3 regions of the Arthrobacter sp. Y3221157 genome follow, and region 1 is predicted to be linked to each of the others. Evidence: riboswitches for the same ligand, from Rfam matches in the RefSeq annotation. Region 1 holds a riboswitch; each other region holds the start of a gene.
The links. A riboswitch is a leader RNA that binds a small molecule or an ion and turns the genes downstream of it on or off. The one in region 1 is predicted to bind cyclic di-AMP.

Region 1 (7,187 bases):
GTGCGGAGACGTCGTCAGGCTCGATGGCAACGAACGTGGCAATCCGGAGCTGGTTGCGGCCCAGCTTCCGGTACGGCTCAGTGTCCACGATGCCGTTGGTGCGCAGTACCTTGGCTACGACGGCGGCATCCACTGATTCGTCGAAGTCAATGGTGGCAATGACGTTCGAGCGCTCATCCGGGTTGGCGACGAAGGGGGTGGCGAACTCGGCGGCGTCGGCCCAGCTGTAGATGCGCCCTGCCGAGTCGGCTGTCCGGGCCGCGGCGAAGTCCAGCCCGCCGTTTGAGTTCAGCCACTGCACCTGGGCGTCCAATGTCACCAGGGTGGACAGGGACGGGGTGTTGTACGTCTGGTTGAGGCGTGAGTTGTCAATGGCGGTCTGCAGGTCCAGGAAATCGGGAATCCAGCGGCCGCTTGCCTTGACCCGTGCGGCGCGTTCCAGCGCAGCAGGGGAGAACAAGCCAAGCCACAGTCCGCCGTCGGAGGCGAAGTTCTTCTGCGGGGCAAAGTAGTAGACGTCGCTCTCAGCCACATCGACGTCCAGGCCGCCGGCTGCAGAGGTGGCATCCACCAGCACCAGTGCATCCTCATCCGCGCCTGCCACCCGCTTGACCGGTGCGGACACGCCCGTGGAGGTCTCGTTCTGCGGCCAAGCATAGACGTCCACGCCGGCCTCTGCCTGCGCCACCGGCCGGGTGCCGGGCTCGGACTTGATGATGGAGGAGGCGTCCAGGAACGGTGCCTTGTTGGTGGCGGCCGCGAACTTGGAACCGAACTCACCGAAGGACAGATGCTGGGCCTTCTGCTCCACCAGGCCGAAGCTGGCAACATCCCAGAACGCCGTGGAACCGCCCACGCCCAGGACAACTTCATATCCTTCCGGGGCGCGGAAGAACTGGCTGAGGCCCTCGCGGACTGAACCGACGAGGTTCTTGACCGGAGCCTGCCGGTGCGAGGTGCCCAGGACGTTCTTCGATGCGGCGGACAGCGCATCAATCTGCTCCTGGCGGACTTTTGAAGGTCCGGCGCCGAACCGCCCGTCCTTGGGGAGGAGATCGGCAGGAATAGTGATGCTTGGTTCGCTCACGGGGGCTCCAATTTCGGCGTGGACGCGGCTTAGGTCCGGACGGGTGGATGGTCGCTGGCGCGCAATCGGCAATGACTGCATCGAAGGCCTTTCCCATTCTGCCTGAACAGCTGATTCGGCGGGAACCGGGACCGTCATAGTCCAGCCACTGAGACGGGTTGCCGGGCGGCTTCCAACTATTCGGACTAAGTCAAAATAGGCTAAGCTAGCCAACGGACTACGTCGCGGTGAACAGCGATACGGTGGGACAACGCAAGGTACTGCGCTCGAGGAGCTGAGCTGGATGACGGATCTGATCGACACTACGGAGATGTACCTTCGGACCATTCTGGAACTGGAAGAAGAGAACATCGTTGCCCTGCGGGCCCGTATCGCGGAACGCCTGCGCCACTCGGGTCCCACGGTGTCCCAGACCATCGGCAGGATGGAGCGCGACGGCCTGGTTGTGGTCTCCGGCGACCGGCATCTGGAGCTCACCGAAGTCGGCCGCAAGCGCGCCACCGAGGTCATGCGCAAGCATCGCCTGGCCGAGCGGCTCCTGGCCGACGTGATCGGGCTGGACTGGGCCTATGTGCACGACGAAGCCTGCCGCTGGGAGCACGTGATGAGCGAGCGGGTGGAGCGGCGCATCTACGAGTTGCTGGACCATCCCACCGAATCGCCGTACGGCAATCCGATCCCGGGCCTTGCCGCACTTGGTGGCCAGCCCGCTCTTGCCTCCGCTGATACGGTAACGAGCCTCCTGGAAGCCATGAAGTCCTACGGGCCTGCGTCGGAGGTCACGGTCAGCCGGCTGGCAGAGCCCATTCAGGTGGAGCCTGAACTGCTGTCCCAGCTCGATGAGGGAGGCATCCGCCCAGGCGCGGCGGTAACCCTTGAACGTGTGGGCGACTACATCTCGGTCCGCGTGCCCGGCATTGAAGGCGCTCTGGAACTTCCGCCGGAGGTTGCCGCACACGTGTTCGTTCACGTTCGCTAGGAAGGCCGAACCGCCCGGTGTGAGGCCGGTAACTCCGAGATAACGGAATTGTTACCTACGGCCTTAAGCCCCTATAGTTGAACCAAGCGTTGATACAAAAGCGTTACCTGATCCGGAGCCGAGCTCTGCCAGCGGATCGGGAGCACGAGTCACTAACTGGCAGAGGCGGGGGAACCACAAGCGGCAGCGGGGGACTGCCTTGGGGTGAAGTCCGTCAGCAGCAAGCCTCTTCCAGTGAAGGAATCCCTCAGCGGATATCTCTGTGCCGAAGCTTGCTTACGGCGGACCGGGTCTTTGAACTCTCTGACCCGAATCCGACAGCTAACTTCGCAGGCTTTCCAGAGAGGAATCCTTCTTGTCCATGCAGACCTCCAGGGGGCGCCGCCGCGCCGCTGGCCCCGCTTCGGCGCCGCGCGTCGCCGAAGTCATCCACACGGAGCGCCCCCGCGATCTCCACCGTGATGCGCGGCGCCGTCGGGGTCCGTTCCGGCAGATCACCGAGTTCGCCTCGGCGAGCGGCATCGGCCAGAAAGCCGGCATGGCACTGGCTGCCACCGGTTTGGTGCTCACCGTGACTGTTCCGGCGACCAGCCCGGTCATGGCCACCGACGGGGCTGGCCTTGCGCCTGTTGCGGCCACCGCTGTCACCCCGCAGCCCGCTATCTCCGCCGAAGCCGGAGCGCAGATCGACTTCAGCCGCTCGGCCGTAGTGACCCAGGCGGATCCGGACGGCAAGCTCAAGCAGCTCCTGAGCGCTCAGTCCGCCGGCGCCGTTTCCCGCGCCGCATCCACCGGAAGCCTGGGCGCCCCGCTGGCGTCGCTGACCACAGCCTCGCCCTTCGGTTACCGCGTCAGCCCCATCACGGGCGGATCCGGCGACTTCCACCGCGGGCAGGACTACGTTGCCCAGTGCGGGACCTCGGTTCTCGCGGCCGCCACCGGCACCGTGACGTTCGTCGGCTGGCACCAGTTCGGCGGCGGAAACCGTGTGGTGATCGACCACGGAAACGGCCTGGAGACCACGTACAACCACCTCTCGTCCTTCAATGTGACTGAGGGCCAGACTGTCTCGCGCGGCGAGGTTGTGGCACTGAGCGGAACCACCGGAGCCTCCACCGGATGCCACCTGCACTTTGAGGTGCAGGTCAACGGCGAAGTAGTGGATCCGACGGGCTGGCTCTAGTCAAATGATTGCTGACTCTCGAATTGCCGTGACCAGCCGTGACCTGAATGTGACATTCAGTCAAAACTCCTGTACCGTCTAACTCGCGTCAACTTTTCCGAAGTTGACGCTCTTGTGCGGATTGCCTAACTCTGCCACCGCTCAAGGTCCGTTCGCATTTCATCGTCTGGCAGGGGCGGGGGAACCAATTTTGGCCTTCTTCACGGAAGGCCTTGGGGTTAAGTCGCAAAGCTTCCTTGAAGCGCCGCGGCCGGGTGACTCCCATCCGAATCCGACAGCTCACCTCGCAGGCATTGGGAGAGGCTACCTTCGTGTCTTCACGCCATAATTCTGCGCGCCACCGTGCGCAACCGGTCCGTACCAACCCTTTGGACGCCGTGTCCAAGGCTGTTAGTGCCAACGCCGGGACAGTTGGTCGCCAGGCTGCTGTTGTTGCAGCCGCTTCCGGCCTTGTCCTTGCCATGGGACTGCCGGCCACCGCGGACACCACCGCCGGTGTCTCCGCTTCCACCGAGTCCGGTTCCGCGCAGACAGCACTTGCAGTCACCGCAGCACCTACCGCCACCGTTTCCTTCGAGCGCCCGGTGGTCACCACCGTCGCCGCCCCCGTTGTTGAACGCGTGACCGTGCTGTCAACCTCCGACGACGAGGACGAGACCGCCACCTCCGCCGAGTCAACCGCGTCAACCGCGGCAGAAAAGGTTGTTGCGACTGCCGCTTCTGCGGCCACCACCGGCCTCGCCGCCATTGCCTACACCGGCATTGGCAGCCCCTACGTCTGGGGTGGCACCAGCCCCACCTCCGGTTGGGACTGCTCGGGCTTTACCCAGTGGGTTTACGCCCAGGCCGGCATCAGCATCCCCCGCGTGAACGCATGGACCGCCATGACCCCCACCTCCACCCCCCAGCCGGGTGACCTGGTGATGCAGAACGGCGGCGCGCACGTCGGCATCTACGTCGGCAACGGCATGATGATCAGCGCACTCAACCCCTCCCAGGGCACTCTGCTGCACTCCGTCGCCGCCACCGGCACCTCCTCCTTCTACACCCTCGCAGGCTAATAGTTCTTGGGGCTTCGGCCCCGGGAACTATTTCTTTGCCCGCACTTTTTCGCTAAACCACCATCCCCGTTCGGGGCGCGCCGACGTACCCCCAAGATGCCGGCGCGTCCAAAACTCTCGGGTTGCCCACAGGCCCCGAGGTAATCGAAAGAGAGAACTGATGACTACTCGTGCTACCGCACGGCACCGTGCCGAGGTCACCAAAACCAGCTCGATCGCCGTCATTGCCAAGGCTGTGGGCGACAACGCCGGCGGCGTAGGTCGCCAGGCCGCCGTGATCGCTGCCGCCTCCGGCCTGGTGCTGACCAGCGGCGTCGCCGCCAACGCTGCCGACGCCAACATCCAGCGTGACTCCGCTCCGGCGTCCGCCCTGGAAGTTGAATCGGCCATCGAAGCTCCCATCTCCGCTGCTTCCACCATCGCCATCACCTACGAGAAGCCTGCCGTCACCACCACGCCGGCGCCCGTGGTCGTGGAAGAGCCCGAGGTTGAGGTAGAGGAAGCCGCGCCGGCGGCCCCTGCCCCGGTTGCCCAGACCGCTCCCGCTCCGAAGGTCACCGCCAAGGTTTCTGCTGCGTCTGCTCCTGCCGCTCCGGCTTCCGCCAGCGGCAAGGGTGCAGCCATCCTGTCCGCCGCCTACGCCCAGCTGGGTGTCATGCAGGACTGCACCATGCTGGTGACCAACTCCCTGGCGGCCGTTGGCATCAACTTCCACGATTGGCCTGCAGGCTACCTGTCACTGGGCCGCACGGTGAGCGCTGCCGAAGCCCAGCCCGGCGACCTGATCTACTACGCTGACGGCGGCGCCGGCATGGCGCACATTGCTGTCTACGCAGGCAACGGCCAGGCGGTCCACGGCGGCTACAACGGCAACCAGACGGTTGTCTTCAGCGCCAACGTTGGCTCCGGCCCGGTTTTCATCCGCGTCAACTAGACCCCGCGTCCCCGGCCGGCGCCCTCGACGGCCGGGGATGGAGAAAGGACCTCTGCCCACAAAGCAGGGGTCCTTTCCCTTTTAAGGGAAGCAGGCGGGGCCTGCGGCCGGTCCGTGCGGAGGGCTCCAGGAGATGCCTGCCAGCTGACGGATCAAATGCCTTCCCGAGGGCGATTAGCTGATAGTGCGCTTCTGTGTTTACTCTTGTGGTGTCGATCCATAGCCCGGACATGCCGAGGGCAGCCGGCCCTCGTGCCCCTGACGGGTGCGGCCGTGAAGAGGTACGTGCATGCGCACTCTCGTTCTGAATGCTGGATATGAACCGCTGGCGGTTGTCACTTTCCGTCGGGCGCTGGTGCTTGTGCTCACGGGCAAGGCGAGCGTGGTGGCCGAAGGGGACGACCCCGTGGTGGGGCCACAGGAAATACTGGGCCGCCCCTCGGTGATCCTCCTCAACCGCTACATCCGCCCGCGCTACAACCAGGCCACCGCCGTCAGCCGACGGGGTGTGCTGAGACGGGACGGGCACAAGTGTGCCTACTGCGGCAAGGCTGCGCACACGATCGACCATGTCCACCCAAAATCACGCGGCGGAGCCGACTCCTGGGAAAACCTCGTGGCTGCCTGCCTCCGCTGCAACAACGCCAAGGGTGACCATACGCCCGCGGAAATGGGCTGGAAGCTGCGCTTCGTTCCGGAGCCTCCGCGCGGCACCATCTGGCAGATCAAGGAGCTGGAGAAGCCCACCCCCGCGTGGGACCCCTTCCTGCTGCCCGAGCGCGCTGCCTGACCGGTCCTTCCCTGTTTGTGCGTCCCTGCCTGCCGCTGGCTAGGCTGGAACGGTGCAAGAGCCAATGCCGCATTTCGATGCCCTGATCCTCGCCGGAGGCCGGTCCTCCCGACTCGGCGGAGTGCCGAAACAGCACCTGCTTTTCGGCGGTGCCACCTTGCTGGAACGATCCCTTGATGCGGCGTCCGGTGCGCGCCGGACTGTGGTGGTCGGTCCGGATCCGGGGCGCCTGCCGGAGGGCGTTCTGTCCTGCCGGGAGCAGCCAGAGTTTGCAGGCCCCGCCGCCGCCATTGCTGCGGGGCTGGAGGTGCTGTCAAGGGCTGGCGGAGAAGCGGAGTACACGCTGGTGCTGGCCTGCGACATGCCGTTGGTGTCGGATGCCGTGGCCCGCCTCTCCTCTGCGCTGGCAGCGGAACTGGCTGGCGGCGGTGCCGGCAGGCCCGACGTGGTTATGGCCGCATCTGACGATGGCACTCCCCAAGGCAGGGCCCAGCCGCTGGCGGGTTTTTACCGCACGGCCGTGCTAAAAAAAGCCGTGCACGAGCTCGCCGCCAGGGGAGCCTTAATCAACGGCTCTGTCCGCTCCCTCCTTGCTAGTCTGGACGTGCAGCTTGTCACCGTATCCGCCGCCTCAACAGCTGATGTGGATACGTGGGACGATGCTGCCGCGCTAGGGATTTCCGCCGGCCACCACGACGATGACCAGGGCCGGCGCAGCCGCAGTTAACTTGGGAGGCAGTTCATGAAAAGCCAGGAAGAGACGCTGGAGGAATGGTGCAGGTCACTGCTCCAGGCCTATGAACTCGAAGACGTCCAGGTGGATATCAATGCCATTCTCTCGCTCGCCGGAGTGGCTGCCCACTCCGTGGTGCGCCCGGCCGCCCCGCTGACCACCTTTATTGCAGGCTATGCCGCCGGCCTCGCCTCAGGGGCAGGCCGGGCAACAGACGCCGCCTCCATGGACTCGGCCCTCGCCGTGGCCCGCTCCCTGGCCGCCGACTACGATGCTGAAGCCGCCGGGACTCCCGGCGAATGACGGAGGAGCCCCCCTCAGAAGCCGGCGAAGGCGAAGGGCAGGACGCGCATCACCATCTCGCCCACACCTGGGAAGAAGCCCGGCAGGCGGCTTTTGATGCCGCCACGCCGATCCCTG
Region 2 (7,187 bases), on a different contig from region 1:
CGCGGCGGGCAAGATCGATCAGGACACCGGACGGGCGCGGCTCCTGCGGCTGCTGCGGACGGGGCGTCTCGGTGCGCTGGCGGGAGTTCACCGTGGGGTCGCCGAAGGTGGAACGGACGACGTCGAGCGCGGAACCTGGGGTGCCGGCGGGGGCAACGGCAACGGCTGCGTAGCTTTCGGCGCCGGTTACCAGGGACTGGGCGTAGGCGCGGATTTCCTGGGCAAGCTTGGCGATTGAGGTACCGGCAGCCGCAGCGGTTTCCTCGTCGATGCCCATGTACAGGACGAACCCGCGGGCAACATTGTCATTGGCAACCGGGCGCACGGCGTTGGGTCCTGCCACCACGGGCGTGGGTGCGGTTACGGGAGCGGAGTCGGCCGTGGGAACGGCGCGGAGCTGCCCGTAGGAGTTGGGGTTGTAGCCCTGCGGCGCGTAGCCCTGGGCGGGAAAGCTGCTTCCGGAAGACGGCGAAATTGACGGGCGCGGGCCAAATCCGGGGCGGAGGCCGGAAGGCTGGCCCGCCTTGGCGGCGTTACGGACAGAGATGTGGACGTATCCGGATGCAACAGACATGGATTGCTTACCTCAATGTGAATGGCCGCCATCGCGGCTCGAATGCTGGGTTTCCCCGCAATGCGAACTGGGGAGGGGCGCCCGACGCTGGGCTGGGGGGCGAATGCCTAAGAACTTCGAGGGGTGGAGAAGGTCAGGCGTGCATTCGACAACAGCGCATGTCGGCAGCAGCTGATGTGCTGGGCCAATATTCTGCGGCTGCAGGTGCTGTTGAGTTCTTGTTCACATTGGAAGTGTGCAGCGTAACAATGGCAACTTGCAAGTAACAATGGACCGAATCGTCCGCATTGTGAGACGAAATGCTCTATTGTGGCGCAGATCACGATTCTGGCGGGAGCCAAAGAATAACATTCGTTATCCGATTTGCCCCCACGAAAAGGGCTGTTGGCAGAATATTCTTCGCGAAAGGCAGCACCGCGGAGTTTTTTATTCAAGTGAGTGCGAATTGCCAAAATCGCCCCCTACTGCCGGGGCGCGTGTCCAGCGGCGCGCGGAGCAAGGGAAGAAATTTTCCCGCAAGCCCGGCGTTTATCGGCCCAGCGGCCCAGGATCACCTCCGCTCCCTGCACCTGGCCTACGCGTCTGGGCCGAATTCGTCCCGGCTGCGAGCGCCGCATGCAACCAGCCGACTGGACTGTGACCACTGGATGCGATGCTCCCAAATTCGACGGCTCGAACTGCCGGGTAGGGTCCGCCCGTCCACACCGGAGGTCCCGGCGCTGTTACTCATCGCAATGGACGCCGCCTAGGACCGCGCCGTGGGCCAGGCAGCGGACGTCGAGGATTACGTCACCAAGCCCTTCAGCACGGAAGTCGTCCCGCTCCGGTTCGGAGGGAACCAGCGGAATGGGCTTGTCCAAAGTGAAATGAATAGGCCCGGCCGACGAAGGGATGGTCACGGTCGCATCACAGTCGGGCCAGACGCACGGCCCTCGACCTGCCCTTGTGCGCCGATTGGCACAAGTCGACGCGCCGTCATCGTGATGTCCGTTACCTAAATGTGACTTAAGCGCTGAACTCCTGTAGCGTCGATTGGGTACGGGTCCCGTTCGGGCCGTATATCCGGATGACGCCAAGCTCTGCCACTTCCCGGATTCCGATTGATCGAAGGCAGAGGCGGGGGACCCACCGTCCCGGGCACTGATTTGCCCTTGGGGTTAAGCCAGCACGTGATATTTCCGTGTGGCCGGATGCCCTCATCCGAACCCGACAGCTAACTCCGCAGGTGTGAGAGGCGATTCATCATGTTTACATTCCCGGCTAAACCGCGCCCGAAACAGGGTTCCGACAGCGATTCCCAGCGTCATGAAGGCAAGAAGTTCACCCTCGGCAAGCGTGCCGCGGTCCTCGCAACGTCCGGTGCCCTGCTGGTAGGCCTCGGCGCCGCTGGCCAGGCGACGAATGCTTTTATTCCCGCGGCGTCCACCACAAGCACCACGGCGGCGGACTCCGATGCGCAGATGAGCATCGAAAAGAGCGAGATCCGGTCCAACCCGGCCGAGTCTCCCGCCCCCGCCGAAATCAACGTTGTTCCCCAGGCCGCCGAGCCTGCCCCCGCACCCGCGCCGGAGCCCGTCCCCGCGGCTGAGCCTGCTCCGGCACCCGAGCCCGCACCCGCACCGGAGCCCGCTCCGGCACCTGCACCCGAGCCGGCTCCCGTCGTCGCGGTCAATGACCCGGCAGGCGCGCAGGCCTACGCCGCCGGCCAGCTTGGTTCCTACGGCTGGGCCCAGGACCAGATGCAGTGCCTGGTGACGCTCTGGACCAAGGAATCCGACTGGACCACCACGGCCACCAACCCCAGCAGCGGTGCCTACGGCATCGTCCAGTCCCTGCCCGCCGAGAAGATGGCGAGCGCCGGTGCGGACTACCTGACCAACTACCGCACCCAGATCAACTGGGGCCTGAACTACATCAAGGAGCGCTACCAGTCCCCCTGTGGCGCGCTGAACTTCCACTACGCCAACAACTGGTACTAAGCCCCTGCTGAATTTCCCCGGCCCTTCCGCTGTCCGTGCGTGAGGGCCGGGGAATTTTGGGCTTAAGAATCGCGCCCCGGGATGTACTGCACTGCCCATCTGTTGCCGTCCGGATCGGCGAAGTAGACGAAGTGGCCCCAGTCCTGCACGTCCACGTCACTGACGTCCACGCCGTTCTCCTTAAGGTGGCGGTGCGCGGCTTCGATGTCGTTGACCACCAGCTGGAGGTTGGAACCGGTCCCCGGAGGGGCGTCCGTAAGTCCTTCACCAATGCAGATGGAGCAGGCCGAGCCCGGCGGAGTCAGCTGGACGAAGCGGATGGAGTCGGTGGGCCGCTGGTCGAAATCGGCGTTGAAGCCAACCTTGTTGACGTAAAAATCCTTGGCACGGTCCACATCGGACACAGGGACGAACACGAGTTCAAGTTTCCAGTCCATGGGCACAGGCTACGGCTGAGCCCATGGTCTTGGAAGGCTTGAACCTCAGCCGGCGATGCCGTACAGGCGGTCGCCCGCGTCCCCGAGCCCGGGAACAATGTAGGACTTGTCGTTCAACTTCTCGTCGATGGATGCCAGGACAATCGTCACGTTGGCGTCCGCGAGTTCCTCTTCCAGCTTGGCGAGGCCCTCGGGTGCGGCCAGCAGGCAGATGCAGGTGACGTCCGAGGCGCCGCGCTTGAACAGGAACTTGATGGCCTCGCGCAGGGTTCCGCCGGTGGCGAGCATCGGGTCCAGGACGAAGATCTGGCGGTCGGTGAGGTCTTCGGGAAGCCGCTCGGCGTAGGTGATGATGTCCAGGGTTTCTTCATCCCGGGCCATGCCGAGGAATCCCACTTCTGCGGTGGGGACGAGCTTGGTCATGCCCTCGAGCATGCCCAGGCCGGCGCGCAGGATGGGTACCACCAGCGGGGTGGGCTTGGTGAATGCGGTTCCCACGGTGCTGCTGACGGGCGTTTCGATGGTGACGGGTTCGGTGCGGACTTCGCGGGTCGCCTCGTAGGCGAGGAGGGTCACCAGCTCTTCGGTCAACTGCCGGAACACCGGGGACGGGGTGTTTTTGTCCCTCAGGACGGTGAGCTTATGGGCGACGAGCGGGTGGTCCACAACGAGAGTTCGCATGCGTCAAAACTATCACCCGGCGTTATCCTTCCCGTGCCCGCCGGGGCCGTCGTGATGCAGGGCATCAACCACCACATCCCGCACCACTGGATGCTCAAAATCGGGTGCCGGGCCCACGTGCTCCCTGCGCCTGATCAGGTGGAACAGCCGGTGGGCAAGGATCACCATCAACACCCAGGCGAGGCCCAGCAGCCATCCGGCCATCACGTCAGTCAGCCAGTGGTGCCCCAGGAACACCCGGCTCAACCCCATCGCGATGATGAAGATCACGCCCGCTGTGATGGCCGTGATCCGGACCCACAGCTTGTAGAACTGCAGGCAGATTATATACAGCAGCACGCCGATCACCACGGTGGTGTTCAGCGTGTGGCCGCTGGGGAAAGACGGCGTGCTTTCGTAGGGTGGCACGGCCTCCGTATGGTCCGGACGGGTCCGGCCCACCAGCCGCTTGCCGACGGTGGTAGCCGTGGTGGACACCGCAGCCGCACCCCCCACCAGGATCAGGGGCCGCCAGGATCGGCTCAGGAACGTTAGCCAGGCCGTGAGGATGCTCGCGAGGATGGGCATCCCGGTCCCGCCGCCGATGTTGGTGAACGCGGTGACGACGGCATCCGTTTCCGGGTTCCGGAGCGACTGCGAATATTCGAGTGCGGGAATGTCGAGGCTTGCGAGGCCTTCCTCATCCACCACGTCCGAATACACCTCGGCGCCCAGCAGTGCCATGGCGAGCACCAGGGTTCCACCGATGATCATGGTCAGCCACAGAGCGGCATAGGGTTTGAACCACTTGTCAACGCGGTCACGGACGGTGCTCATTGTGCCTCCCGGCGCTGGTCGTCACGGGCTCAGGGTATCCTTCGAAACTATCATTGAGCCATGGTCTCCACTGGAAAACACGACACGTGGATGGGTCTTGCCCTTGTGGAGGCCCGCCGCGCCCTTGCAACAGAAGATGTGCCAATCGGTGCCGTGGTGCTGGGGCCCGACGGCGCCGTGCTGGGTTCCGGACGCAACCAGCGGGAGGAGCTTGGGGACCCCACGGCGCACGCCGAGGTGGTGGCCATCCGCCAGGCAGCGGAGCGGCTGCGCGAGCTTGCCGCGCGCGACGGCGGGAAGGCCGACGGCTGGCGGCTGTCCGACTGCACGTTGGTGGTCACCCTTGAGCCGTGCGCCATGTGTGCGGGCGCTATCGTCCTCGCCCGGATTCCCAGGGTTGTCTTCGGTGCCTGGGACGAGAAGGCAGGCGCCGCGGGATCGGTGTTCGACGTCCTGCGCGAGCGCCGGCTCAACCACTGGGTGGAGGTTTACCCCGGGGTGCGGGAAGCCGAATGCGCGGAACTGCTCCGTGACTTCTTCGCTGGACACCGCAGCCGTCTGTAGCGGGAAGTCCTACCCCGCCGCCTCCCCGGGCTCCAACGCCTCAAGGACGATTTTTGCCGTCTGGTTCCACCCCGGCAGCCGGTCCCGGGCCGCCAGCGCGGCCGCCCGCCATTCGTCCCTCGTTGCCTGGTCCCGCAGCCAGTGGCGCAGGACGCCGGCGAGCCTCGCGGGGTTCTCCCGGTCCCCCGGCACAAGCGGCACGGCCGCGCCGGGAAGCCTGGCGCCGCCGTCGTCGTCTATCAACCGTGCCAGCCCGAGCGCTTCCTCTGCACCTGTCCCCTGCCGCACCACCACCGGGATTCCCCGTGCCAGTGACTCGGTGACCACCATGCCGAACGCCTCCACACGGGACACCAGCAAGCTCAGGTCCGCGGCGTCCCACGCATCTTCCAGGGCGTCGCCCAGGAGCTCGCCAGTGATCCTGAGCCGGTCGTCCAACCCGCTGGCGGCGACGGCGGCCCGCACCTCCGCCGCGTAATCCGGGTCCGCCTGGTCAGACCCCACCATGGCCGCGCTCCACTCAAGATCCTTGATCAGGGCGAGGGCTTCCACGGTCAGCAACTGGTCCTTGTTGGGCAGGTGGGCCGCCACGACAATGAGGCGGGGCGGGCGGGAGCCGGGTGCCACGGGTGCGGGATCGACGCCGGGGAGGGCGACGCGGATGCCGGCCAGTCCGTGGCGCTCGCTCAGGATGGCCGCCGTGCTGGTGCTGGTGGAAATGATTCCGGAGGCTGCCCGCATGGCCCGCGCCTCACGTTCCACCGGGCCAGGATCCGCCGTTACATCGACTGTCATGTGGGCCAGGACCCAGGCTTGCCGCCCGGCCTTGGCTGCATACTCCAGTTCGTCCGGGACGCCGACGGCGACGAGCCCGTCCACGATATCCACGGCAGGCTCCTGCTCCGCCTCCGGACCCCAGGCGCCGATAATGCCCCCGAACCGGCGCCGGTCTTTGGCTGAGGGTTCCGGCCAGGCGCCTTCAACGGGCACAACCTCGACGTCGGCCCCGAGCTCCGTCATCCCGCGGACCAGCTTGGCGTTATATGCATTGCCGCCGGAGTGGTGGTGGATGTTGCCGGGGACCAGCAGGCGGATACGGCGCATGGTTCTAGGCGCTCAGGTCCAGCGAGTAGGTGGCCCAGGCGTCCGGGTTTTCGCGCAAGGTGACGTCGATGCCCTGCAGGTGCCGGCCGTCGTCGTGGTTTTCAATTTTTCCCGCGACTTCCTGCGCGATGTACTGCGCCAGCGCCTCGGTGGTGCTGAGCCTGCCCGCGAAGTCAGGGTGCTCGTCGAGGTTGCGGTAGTTCAGTCCCGCCAGCACCTCCTCGACGAAGGTTCCGGCGGCGCCGATGTCCAGGACGATCGCGTCATCGTTTAACGAATGACGGCGGAAGGCAACCTCCGCGACGAAGGTTGCCCCGTGCAGGGCCTGCGCGGGACCGAAGGCTTCCCGGGGCAGGCTGTGGGCGATCATGAAGTGGCGGCGGACGGTCAGGCTGAACATGCATTACCTCTGGTCTGTGGGATGGATGGGGGCTGGCTGCTGCGGTTCTGCGTTGTGTTGCGGGTACTCGATGACGTGGCACAGGGCGTCGATGGTGCCGTGGGCGAGGCCCTGCACCACCTCGGGCAGTTCCTGGAATGGGGACGACCCGGTGAGGAACGCATCGAACACCGGATCTTTCAGGAGGGACACCGCAAGCTCCAGGCGGTCCGCGTTGGTGCGGCGGTGGCGCCGGGCGCGGGCCACGACGCCCACCTGGCTGGCCGTGATGGACAGGCGCCTCGCGTGGAAGTCTTCGCCGAGCGGCAGGGTGACCTCGCGGTTGGCGTACCAGGACATCTCGATGACGTCCCCCTCATCGCCGGCCAGCTGCAGGCTTCTTTCCAGGCCTTCCTGTGAGGCGGAACAGTGGAAGACGATGTCGCAGTCGGCCAGCGCGTCATCCGGGTGGACGAAGTCGACGCCCAGCGCGTCCGCCAGGGTTTTTCGGCCTGGGTCAAGGTCCACCAGCTGGAGGCGGGACAGCGGGAAGGTACGCAGGAGGGTGGCCACCATGCCGCCAACCAGCCCTGCGCCGACCACCGCCACCCGGTCCCCCAGCCGCGGTCCGGCCTCCCACAGCGCGTTGACGG
Region 3 (7,187 bases), on a different contig from region 1:
ATATCCACCTCAAAGGCTCGGGCCGCACACCATTTGCGCGGGCAGGTGACGGGCGTGCCGTCGTCGGGCCCATGCTCCGGGAATACCTCGTCAGTGAGGCAATGCACGCGCTGGGGATTCCCACCACCAGGTCTCTCGCCGTCGTCGGCACCGGACGCCTGGTGCGCCGGGACGAGATGCTGCCCGGGGCAGTCCTGGCCCGGGTGGCCAGCAGCCACCTGCGGGTGGGGAGTTTCCAGTATGCGCGGGCCACGGACAACCTCGAGCTGCTGCGCCGCCTGGCGGACCACGCCATCAGCCGGCATTACCCAGCCGCCGCGGAAGCTGAGAATCCGTACCTTGCGCTTTTCCGGGCGGTGGTGTCGGCCCAGGCCGCGCTGGTGGCGCAATGGATGCTGGTGGGCTTCGTCCACGGCGTGATGAACACGGACAACATGACCATTTCCGGCGAGACCATCGACTATGGGCCCTGTGCGTTCATGGACGACTTCAACCCCGCCGCCGTTTACAGTTCCATCGATGTGGGCGGGCGGTACGCCTACGCCAACCAGCCTGTTATTGCCGAATGGAACCTGGCGCGCCTCGCCGAGTCGATCCTTCCGCTGATCAACGAGGACCAGGAGCAGGCCGTCGGTCCCGCCGTGGAGGCGCTGGGCGAATTCCGCAGGCAGTACAGCGATGCTTGGTTCGACGGGATGAGGATCAAGCTGGGCCTGCCCGCCAGCCCCGCCGGAAGCCCTGAGGCCGAAGCGGCATCCGAACTGGTGGACGGGGTGGTTGCGATTTTGAAGGACGGCCCGGTGGACTACACGCGGTTCTTCCGCAACCTGGGCGAAGCAGCGCGCGGAAATGAAAGACCTGTCCGGGGCATGGTCATGGACCTGGCAGCATTCGACGCCTGGGCCGGGCGCTGGCGGTCCATGAAGCCGGATGCGGACCGAATGGACCGGGTGAATCCCGTGTACATTCCGCGCAACCATCTGGTGGAAGAGGCGCTCGCTGCGGCCACCGGCGGCGACCTGGAGCCGTTTACCAGGCTCCTTGAAGCAGTGGGCGCCCCTTACGAAGAGCGACCAGGGCTGGAACGCTACGCCGAAGGCGCGCCGGAAGACTTCGGCAAGTACATGACGTTCTGCGGCACCTGACAGGCTGAGCCGCAAAATGGCGGCGGGCCCCGGTGGCAACACGTGAAGACGGCAAGGGCGGCAGCCGGGGTCTTCCCGGCTGCCGCCCTTATGTGCGCAGCTCTTGGTGCGGCTGCTTCAGTTGCGCGGGATAACTACGCTACCCGGACGAAGGAAGCTCCGCCGAGCCAGCTGATGGAGTGGACTTCGGTCTTGTAGCCGTCCACGCCGCCGCTGACAACCTGGCCGTCGCCGGCGTAGACGCCCACGTGGCCTGCAGTGATCACCAGGTCGCCGGGGGCGGGGGTGCCCACGGTGGTGCCGTACTGGTAGAACTGGCCGGGAGCCAGGTCACCGACGGACTTGCCGACGGAGCGGAGGGCCTTCTCCACCATGGCGGTGCAGTCCTGCTGCACGCCCAACTGGCTGTAGGCGGAAGCCAGGATGGCTGCACCCGTGCCGGTGCCGGTCGCGGCAGGTGCGGGGGCCGGGGCCGGAGCCGGGGCAACGGCCGCGGAGGCATAGTTCATGGTGGAGCCGGTGTTCGCCAGGGCAGGTGCGGCCGGGGCAGGAGCAGCCGCAGGTGCCACGTAGCCGGCGCCCGGAATGGTGATCTGGTCACCGGGGAAGATGATGGTGGAGATGTCCAGGCCGTTGGCGGCCAGCACATCGTTCAGGCTGACGCCGTGAGCGGCCGAGATGGCGCCCAGGGTGTCTCCGGAAACCACGGTGTAGACGTTGCCGGCGGCAGGGGCTGCGGCGGCGGGGGCAGCCACTGCGGCTGCCGGAGCGCCGTACGCCTGGACGCTAGCGGTCTCGGTGGTATCCGGGCCGGTTACGCCTGCATGGGCGGGAGCTCCAACACCGAACGCAATGCCGGACGCAGCGGCAACTGCGAGCACCGGACGGCTGAGCGTCCGTGCCTGGGACTTTGCGGAAGCAGCCAAGCCCTGGAGCGCGATTGAGCGGGCCGGAGTTGCGCGGTGACGGGCGGTAGGGAAATTTTTTGACACGTGTGATCGCCTCTCCCATGCCTGCGGGGTGAGCTGTCGGGTTCGGGTTGGAGATACCCGGCCGAAGGCCACCGCCCACAATGGACGGAGGCGCTATCGACTTAACCCCAAGGCCGTAACGGCCGTGGAAACTTGGTTCCCCCGTCCCTGCCAGCTGGAAAGCGATTGAATCCCGGGTCAGTGGCAGGGCTCGGCATACTGATGGGAATGTCCCGTTTGGGAGGGACACCTGAAGACCATAACCCGACCGCGCAGCGATTGTCACGTTTGGGTAACATACGAGGCGCTTCTATCATATTAAGCAAACGTTTGGAAGTACTAGCACACCTTTCTGACCTCGCGTGATATTTGGCAGCTGGCGTGGCCTGTTATTTATGTCACAAACTTATAAAGGTAGCGGGGGAGGCCGCCCAAACCCTCAACCTTGTGTTGAACCCGCTAAGCTTCTGAGCTATGCGCCTGGTCGGAAGCATGTTCAAGCCCCCGCTGTTGGGAGGGCTGCTGGCACTTGCCCTGGCCGGCCCCGTTGCCCTGCTTCCGGCGGCCGCGGATGAGGCTCCGCCGGGCGGGTACCCATCGTGGGAAGACGTTCAGAAGGCGCAGCAGTCTGAAGCCGGGAAGGCGGCCGAGATCGAGAACATCACAGGCCTGCTTCAAGGCCTGCGGTCCGAGTCCGAAGCGCTCGGGACGGCCGCCGTGGCATCCGCAGCCGACTATGCACTGGCGGACGCCGCCCTGCAGTCCGCAACGGCCAGGGTGGATGCCCTTGCAGGCCAGGCTGCCCAGGCGGACGCGGAGTTGCAGCGGCATCAACAGGCCGTTGGTGCGCTGGCCGCCAGATCGTACAAGACCGGCGGAACCACCATGGGATTCTTTGTGGCACTGGAAGCTTTGGAGAACAACAGCATCCACGGGCTCAACGTCGTTGAGGTGGTGGGAGCCAAGACGGCGGATTTGGTTAGCCGGGCGGAGGCCGCCGGCAAAGCCACCGCTGCGCTGGCGGAGCAGGAAAAGACCGCCAGGGCGGAGCGCGAACGACTGTCCGGAGAGGCGAAGGCCAAGCTGGACGCTGCCCGTTCCGCCCAGGACGCGGTGGCCCGCCAGGTCGCCGAAGAGCAGCGGCGCAGCGGAGAGCTGACCGCGCAGCTGGCGTCCCTCAAGGGCACGACGGCTGCGCTCGAGGGCGAATACCGGCAAGGCCAGGCGGCGCTCGCAGCCTATGAGGCGGCCCAGGCTGCCAAGCGAGCGGCTGCCGAGGAGCAGGCGCGCCGGCAGACAGCTGCAGATGCTGCCCTTGCCGGTGCTCAAAGACCTCCCGCTCCGGCAAACCCGGTCCCGGCAGCGCCGGTGCCAGCGAATCCCGCGCCGCTAAATCCGGCCCCGGTAAATCCTGCTCCCGTGAACCCGGCGCCGGCGAACCCCGCCCCTCTTGCCCCGGCGCCTGCGACCCCCGGCCCGCCCGCCGTCGTCGTGCCCTCCGTTCCAGGCGGGGCCGTCAACGATCCCGCTGCGGCCAAGAGCTACGCCTCCGGCCGCCTTGCAGCCTACGGCTGGGGCCAGGACCAGTTCCTGTGCCTCGCCCAGCTCTGGACCAAGGAATCCAACTGGCTGACCACCGCCACCAACCCCTACTCCGGGGCCTATGGGATTCCGCAGGCCCTGCCGCCCGGCAAGCTGGGAAGCGCCGGCAGCGACTGGCTTACCAGCTACCGTACGCAGATCGAGTGGGGGCTCGGGTATATCCGGGACCGCTACCGTACACCCTGCGCGGCCTGGGACCACTCCGTAGCCAGGAACTGGTACTGAGAAGCGCGCTAGGCTTTCTCCATGCCAGATTTTGAGCGGTTCCGGGTGCTGCTCGAGGAGGAGCGGAAGCGGAAGGCTGCGCTGCTTCCGGACCTTCGCGCGGACATCGCCTCGGCCAGTTCGGCCCGGCTCAATTCAAACGTCGACGACGAACACGATCCCGAGGGCGCCACGATCGCTTTCGAGCTGTCCCAGGCGGCCGCACTCCTGAAACAGAGCGCCGCCGGCCTGGACCAGGTGGAGGCCGCTCTCGCCCGGCTGGACGCCGGAACCTATGGCACCTGCGCCGTCTGCGGCGAAGCCATTGCCGAGGGCAGGCTGGAAGCCCGGCCATGGACCGCGTTCTGCATCAACCACGCCGCGGCAGGCCGGCAGTGACGGCGGGGCCGGAGGTTGTTGCCGCGGCGGCGGAATTCATCGACCGTACACTGCAGAACGAGGGCTCCTGGTACCGCGCGGACGACGTCGCCACCCGGCTGGGCGGGGTCCTCGCCTCCTACGGATCTTCCATAGGCGCTGTCCGGGGAACCGTCAGTGATGCGCTGCGGAAATTTAAAGCCCTGGACCACGATGCCGCCGTCCAGCTGGCCTCAGTCCTCTGGGGCCGGCCTAAACCTGGCCAACGGCCGGTCTTCGAGCGGCGGCTGGCTGCCGTGGTGCTGCTCCAAGCCAAGGCCGGATGGCTGCGCCACTCGGACCTGACCCGGATCGAAGGGTTCCTCCGCTCCGCCTCCACGGCGGAACTGGAAGGACCCCTGGTGGCCGATGTGGTGGCGCCGCTGCTAGCCGGGCTGCCGGAGCGCGACAGGCAGCGCGCCGATGTGGTGCTGGCGCGGTGGGCCCAGGACCCGCATGCCAGCCTGCGCCAGGCTGCAGCAGTACTTGGGCGGCCGCCCGGCGCCGGCTTCCCGCCCGGTCCCAACACCCCCCGACAAGGAGACATCCATGAACGATCCCTATGACCTTGAACGCTTCGTCGCTGCACAGGACAGCGGCGGGACATATGAGCAGGCCTTGTCCGAACTGCAGCTGGGCAGCAAGAGCGGCCACTGGATGTGGTTCGTCTTTCCGCAGATCGCCGGGCTGGGGCAGAGCGCCACCTCGCGGAAGTATGCCATCAGGTCACTGGACGAAGCCCGGGGATACCTTGAGCACGACGTGCTGGGTCCGCGCCTGCTGGAGTGCGCACAGGCCTTGACCAACCACGCCGGGCGCACGGCCGAGGATATTCTGGGTGGCATTGACGCCCGCAAGCTGCAGTCGTCCATGACGCTGTTCCTCCGCGCGGCGCCCGGCGAAACGGTGTTCAAGACCGTTCTTGCACAGTTCTTCGACGGCCAGCCCGACGAAACCACCGATGAACTGCTCGCCGGGCAGGACCAGGCATAAGAACTATGGGGTGGGGCTGCCGCCGTTGACGTTCAGCGTCTCGCCCAGCACGAAACTGGACTCGGGCGAGGCCAGGAAAACGTAGGCCGGCGCGAGTTCTGCGGGCTGGCCGGCGCGGCCCAGGGGAGTGGACTGCCCGAACTCCGGCAGGTCCTCCTTTGGCTGGCCGCTGCTGACCTGCAACGGAGTCCAGATGGGTCCCGGCGCCACGGCGTTGACACGGATCCCCTTGGGAGCGAGCTGCTGGGCCAGGCCCTTGGTGAAGTTGTTGATGCTGGCCTTGGTGGTGGCGTAGTCCACCAGCGTCGGGGAGGGATTGTAGGCCTGCACCGAGGTGGTGTTGATGATGGTGGACCCCGCGGGCATGTGCGGGAGGGCTGCCTTGGTCAGCCAGAACATGGCGTAGACATTGGTCTTCAGGGTGTGGTCGAACTGCTCGTCCGTGATGTCCGCGAGGTCCTCCTGGGCCACCTGCTTTCCGGCGTTGTTGACCAGGATGTCCACACCGCCCAGGACGGCCACGGCGGTATCCACCACGTCCCGGCACACAGACGGGTCCTTTAGGTCCCCGGGAACCTTCACGGCTTTGCGTCCCGCGGCTTCGATAATGCCCGCAATCCTGGCAGCGTCCTCCTCCTCCTGCGGCAGGTAGGACATGACGACGTCGGCGCCCTCCCTGGCGAACGCGATGGCCGCGGCGGCCCCGATGCCCGAATCCGCACCGGTGACGATGGCCTTCCGGCCTTCCAGCCGCCCCGTTCCGCGGTAGGTTTCCTCACCCAGGTCCGCCTTGGGCATCAGCTCCGCGTCCAGCCCGGGCTCTGGCTGGTGCTGCTCTGGCGGGGAAATGTGCTCGTAGGCGGTGACCGGATTCCGGAAAGTGTACTGGTCTGTCATGGCGGTCCTCCTGCTGGGTGGATTCCAAGAAGCTAAGTATGCTTACCGTCCCAGCCTAGGCAACCGGCGGCCACCTGCCAACCCGGAACTACTCCCGCGCCACCTCCACCAGGCGCACCTCCGCCAGCCGGCCGCCGTCGACCTTTGCCGTCATGTACGTGCAGGCGGGCTGGCGCCGGCGGTCCGTGGGGGAGCCGGGGTTGAGCAGCCGCAGGCCTGCCGGGGACGTGGTGTCCCAGGGGATGTGGCTGTGCCCGAAGACCAGGACGTCCGTGTCCGGATAGAGCGCCTCGCACCGCAGCTCCCGGCCCTTGGCTTGCCCGGTCTCATGGACCATGGCAAAACGGATGCCGTCCAGGGTGATGTGCGCGGTTTCAGGGAGGCGGGCGCGCAGGTCCGGCCCGTCATTGTTCCCGTAGACGCCCACCAGGGACCGGCTGCGTTCCTGGAATTTATCCAGGACCCCGGCCTGCACCCAGTCACCGGCGTGGAAGACCACGTCTGCGCTTTCGACGGCGGTCCACACCGGGGCGGGCAGGTCTCTGGCCCGCTTGGGGATGTGGGTATCGGCAACCAGGACGATGTTCAGCGGCATAGGGAAATCCTGCCACGCTGGGCCTGTTTCGGTTCCCGCGAGAGTCGTAATCTGGGGGCTGGGAGGTGATTGCCATGGAGGCAGCGCAGGGCGACCGCATTATCGTCCACGGCCGGCATGTTGGATCCACGGACCGCCACGGGGTGATCCTGGAAGTGCGGGGACAAGACGGAACCCCGCCTTACCTGGTCCGCTTTGATGACGGGCACGAAACCATCATGTATCCCGGCGGTGATTTCGCCGTCGAACGCCCGCACGGCAACTGAGGCCCGGCCTGTGCTGGGCCCGGGCGTGATGTACCTGTCAGACTGGGCTGATGGATCATTCTCCGGCTTCCGCAGCGTCCGCCACCCCGCCCCTCCG

Region 2: linked by a shared signal. The riboswitch ahead of AC5RTT_RS12200 (aggregation-promoting factor C-terminal-like domain-containing protein) and the one ahead of AC5RTT_RS11760 (M23 family metallopeptidase) in region 1 are both predicted to bind cyclic di-AMP.
Region 3: linked by a shared signal. The riboswitch ahead of AC5RTT_RS08340 (LysM peptidoglycan-binding domain-containing protein) and the one ahead of AC5RTT_RS11760 (M23 family metallopeptidase) in region 1 are both predicted to bind cyclic di-AMP.

What each region holds. Positions count from the first base shown of each region.
Region 1 is NZ_JBNHFD010000040.1:833-8,019, reverse strand. Features, by position in the region: gene serC (phosphoserine transaminase) at 1-1,087, opposite strand, end outside; gene AC5RTT_RS11765 (iron-dependent transcriptional repressor DtxR) at 1,371-2,066, shown strand; cyclic di-AMP (ydaO/yuaA leader) riboswitch at 2,198-2,417, shown strand; gene AC5RTT_RS11760 (M23 family metallopeptidase) at 2,428-3,249, shown strand; cyclic di-AMP (ydaO/yuaA leader) riboswitch at 3,378-3,556, shown strand; gene AC5RTT_RS11755 (C40 family peptidase) at 3,627-4,310, shown strand; gene AC5RTT_RS11750 (NlpC/P60 family protein) at 4,471-5,244, shown strand; gene AC5RTT_RS11745 (HNH endonuclease) at 5,534-6,034, shown strand; gene mobA (molybdenum cofactor guanylyltransferase) at 6,087-6,761, shown strand; gene AC5RTT_RS11735 (DUF6457 domain-containing protein) at 6,777-7,070, shown strand; partial or broken gene AC5RTT_RS11730 (molybdopterin-binding protein) at 7,067-7,187, shown strand, end outside.
Region 2 is NZ_JBNHFD010000043.1:1,791-8,977, forward strand. Features, by position in the region: gene AC5RTT_RS12190 (winged helix-turn-helix domain-containing protein) at 1-574, opposite strand, end outside; gene AC5RTT_RS12195 (hypothetical protein) at 1,297-1,473, opposite strand; cyclic di-AMP (ydaO/yuaA leader) riboswitch at 1,652-1,813, shown strand; gene AC5RTT_RS12200 (aggregation-promoting factor C-terminal-like domain-containing protein) at 1,819-2,553, shown strand; gene AC5RTT_RS12205 (glyoxalase superfamily protein) at 2,616-2,990, opposite strand; gene upp (uracil phosphoribosyltransferase) at 3,036-3,671, opposite strand; gene AC5RTT_RS12215 (phosphatase PAP2 family protein) at 3,684-4,487, opposite strand; gene AC5RTT_RS12220 (nucleoside deaminase) at 4,548-5,051, shown strand; gene AC5RTT_RS12225 (glycosyltransferase family 4 protein) at 5,061-6,155, opposite strand; gene AC5RTT_RS12230 (6-pyruvoyl trahydropterin synthase family protein) at 6,160-6,555, opposite strand; gene AC5RTT_RS12235 (zinc-dependent alcohol dehydrogenase) at 6,559-7,187, opposite strand, start outside.
Region 3 is NZ_JBNHFD010000022.1:6,696-13,882, forward strand. Features, by position in the region: gene AC5RTT_RS08335 (protein adenylyltransferase SelO) at 1-1,145, shown strand, start outside; gene AC5RTT_RS08340 (LysM peptidoglycan-binding domain-containing protein) at 1,280-2,137, opposite strand; cyclic di-AMP (ydaO/yuaA leader) riboswitch at 2,141-2,311, opposite strand; gene AC5RTT_RS08345 (aggregation-promoting factor C-terminal-like domain-containing protein) at 2,591-3,943, shown strand; gene AC5RTT_RS08350 (TraR/DksA family transcriptional regulator) at 3,965-4,321, shown strand; gene AC5RTT_RS08355 (DNA alkylation repair protein) at 4,276-4,905, shown strand; gene AC5RTT_RS08360 (DUF1810 domain-containing protein) at 4,889-5,332, shown strand; gene AC5RTT_RS08365 (glucose 1-dehydrogenase) at 5,336-6,229, opposite strand; gene AC5RTT_RS08370 (metallophosphoesterase family protein) at 6,318-6,824, opposite strand; gene AC5RTT_RS08375 (DUF1918 domain-containing protein) at 6,899-7,090, shown strand; gene AC5RTT_RS08380 (NUDIX domain-containing protein) at 7,141-7,187, shown strand, end outside.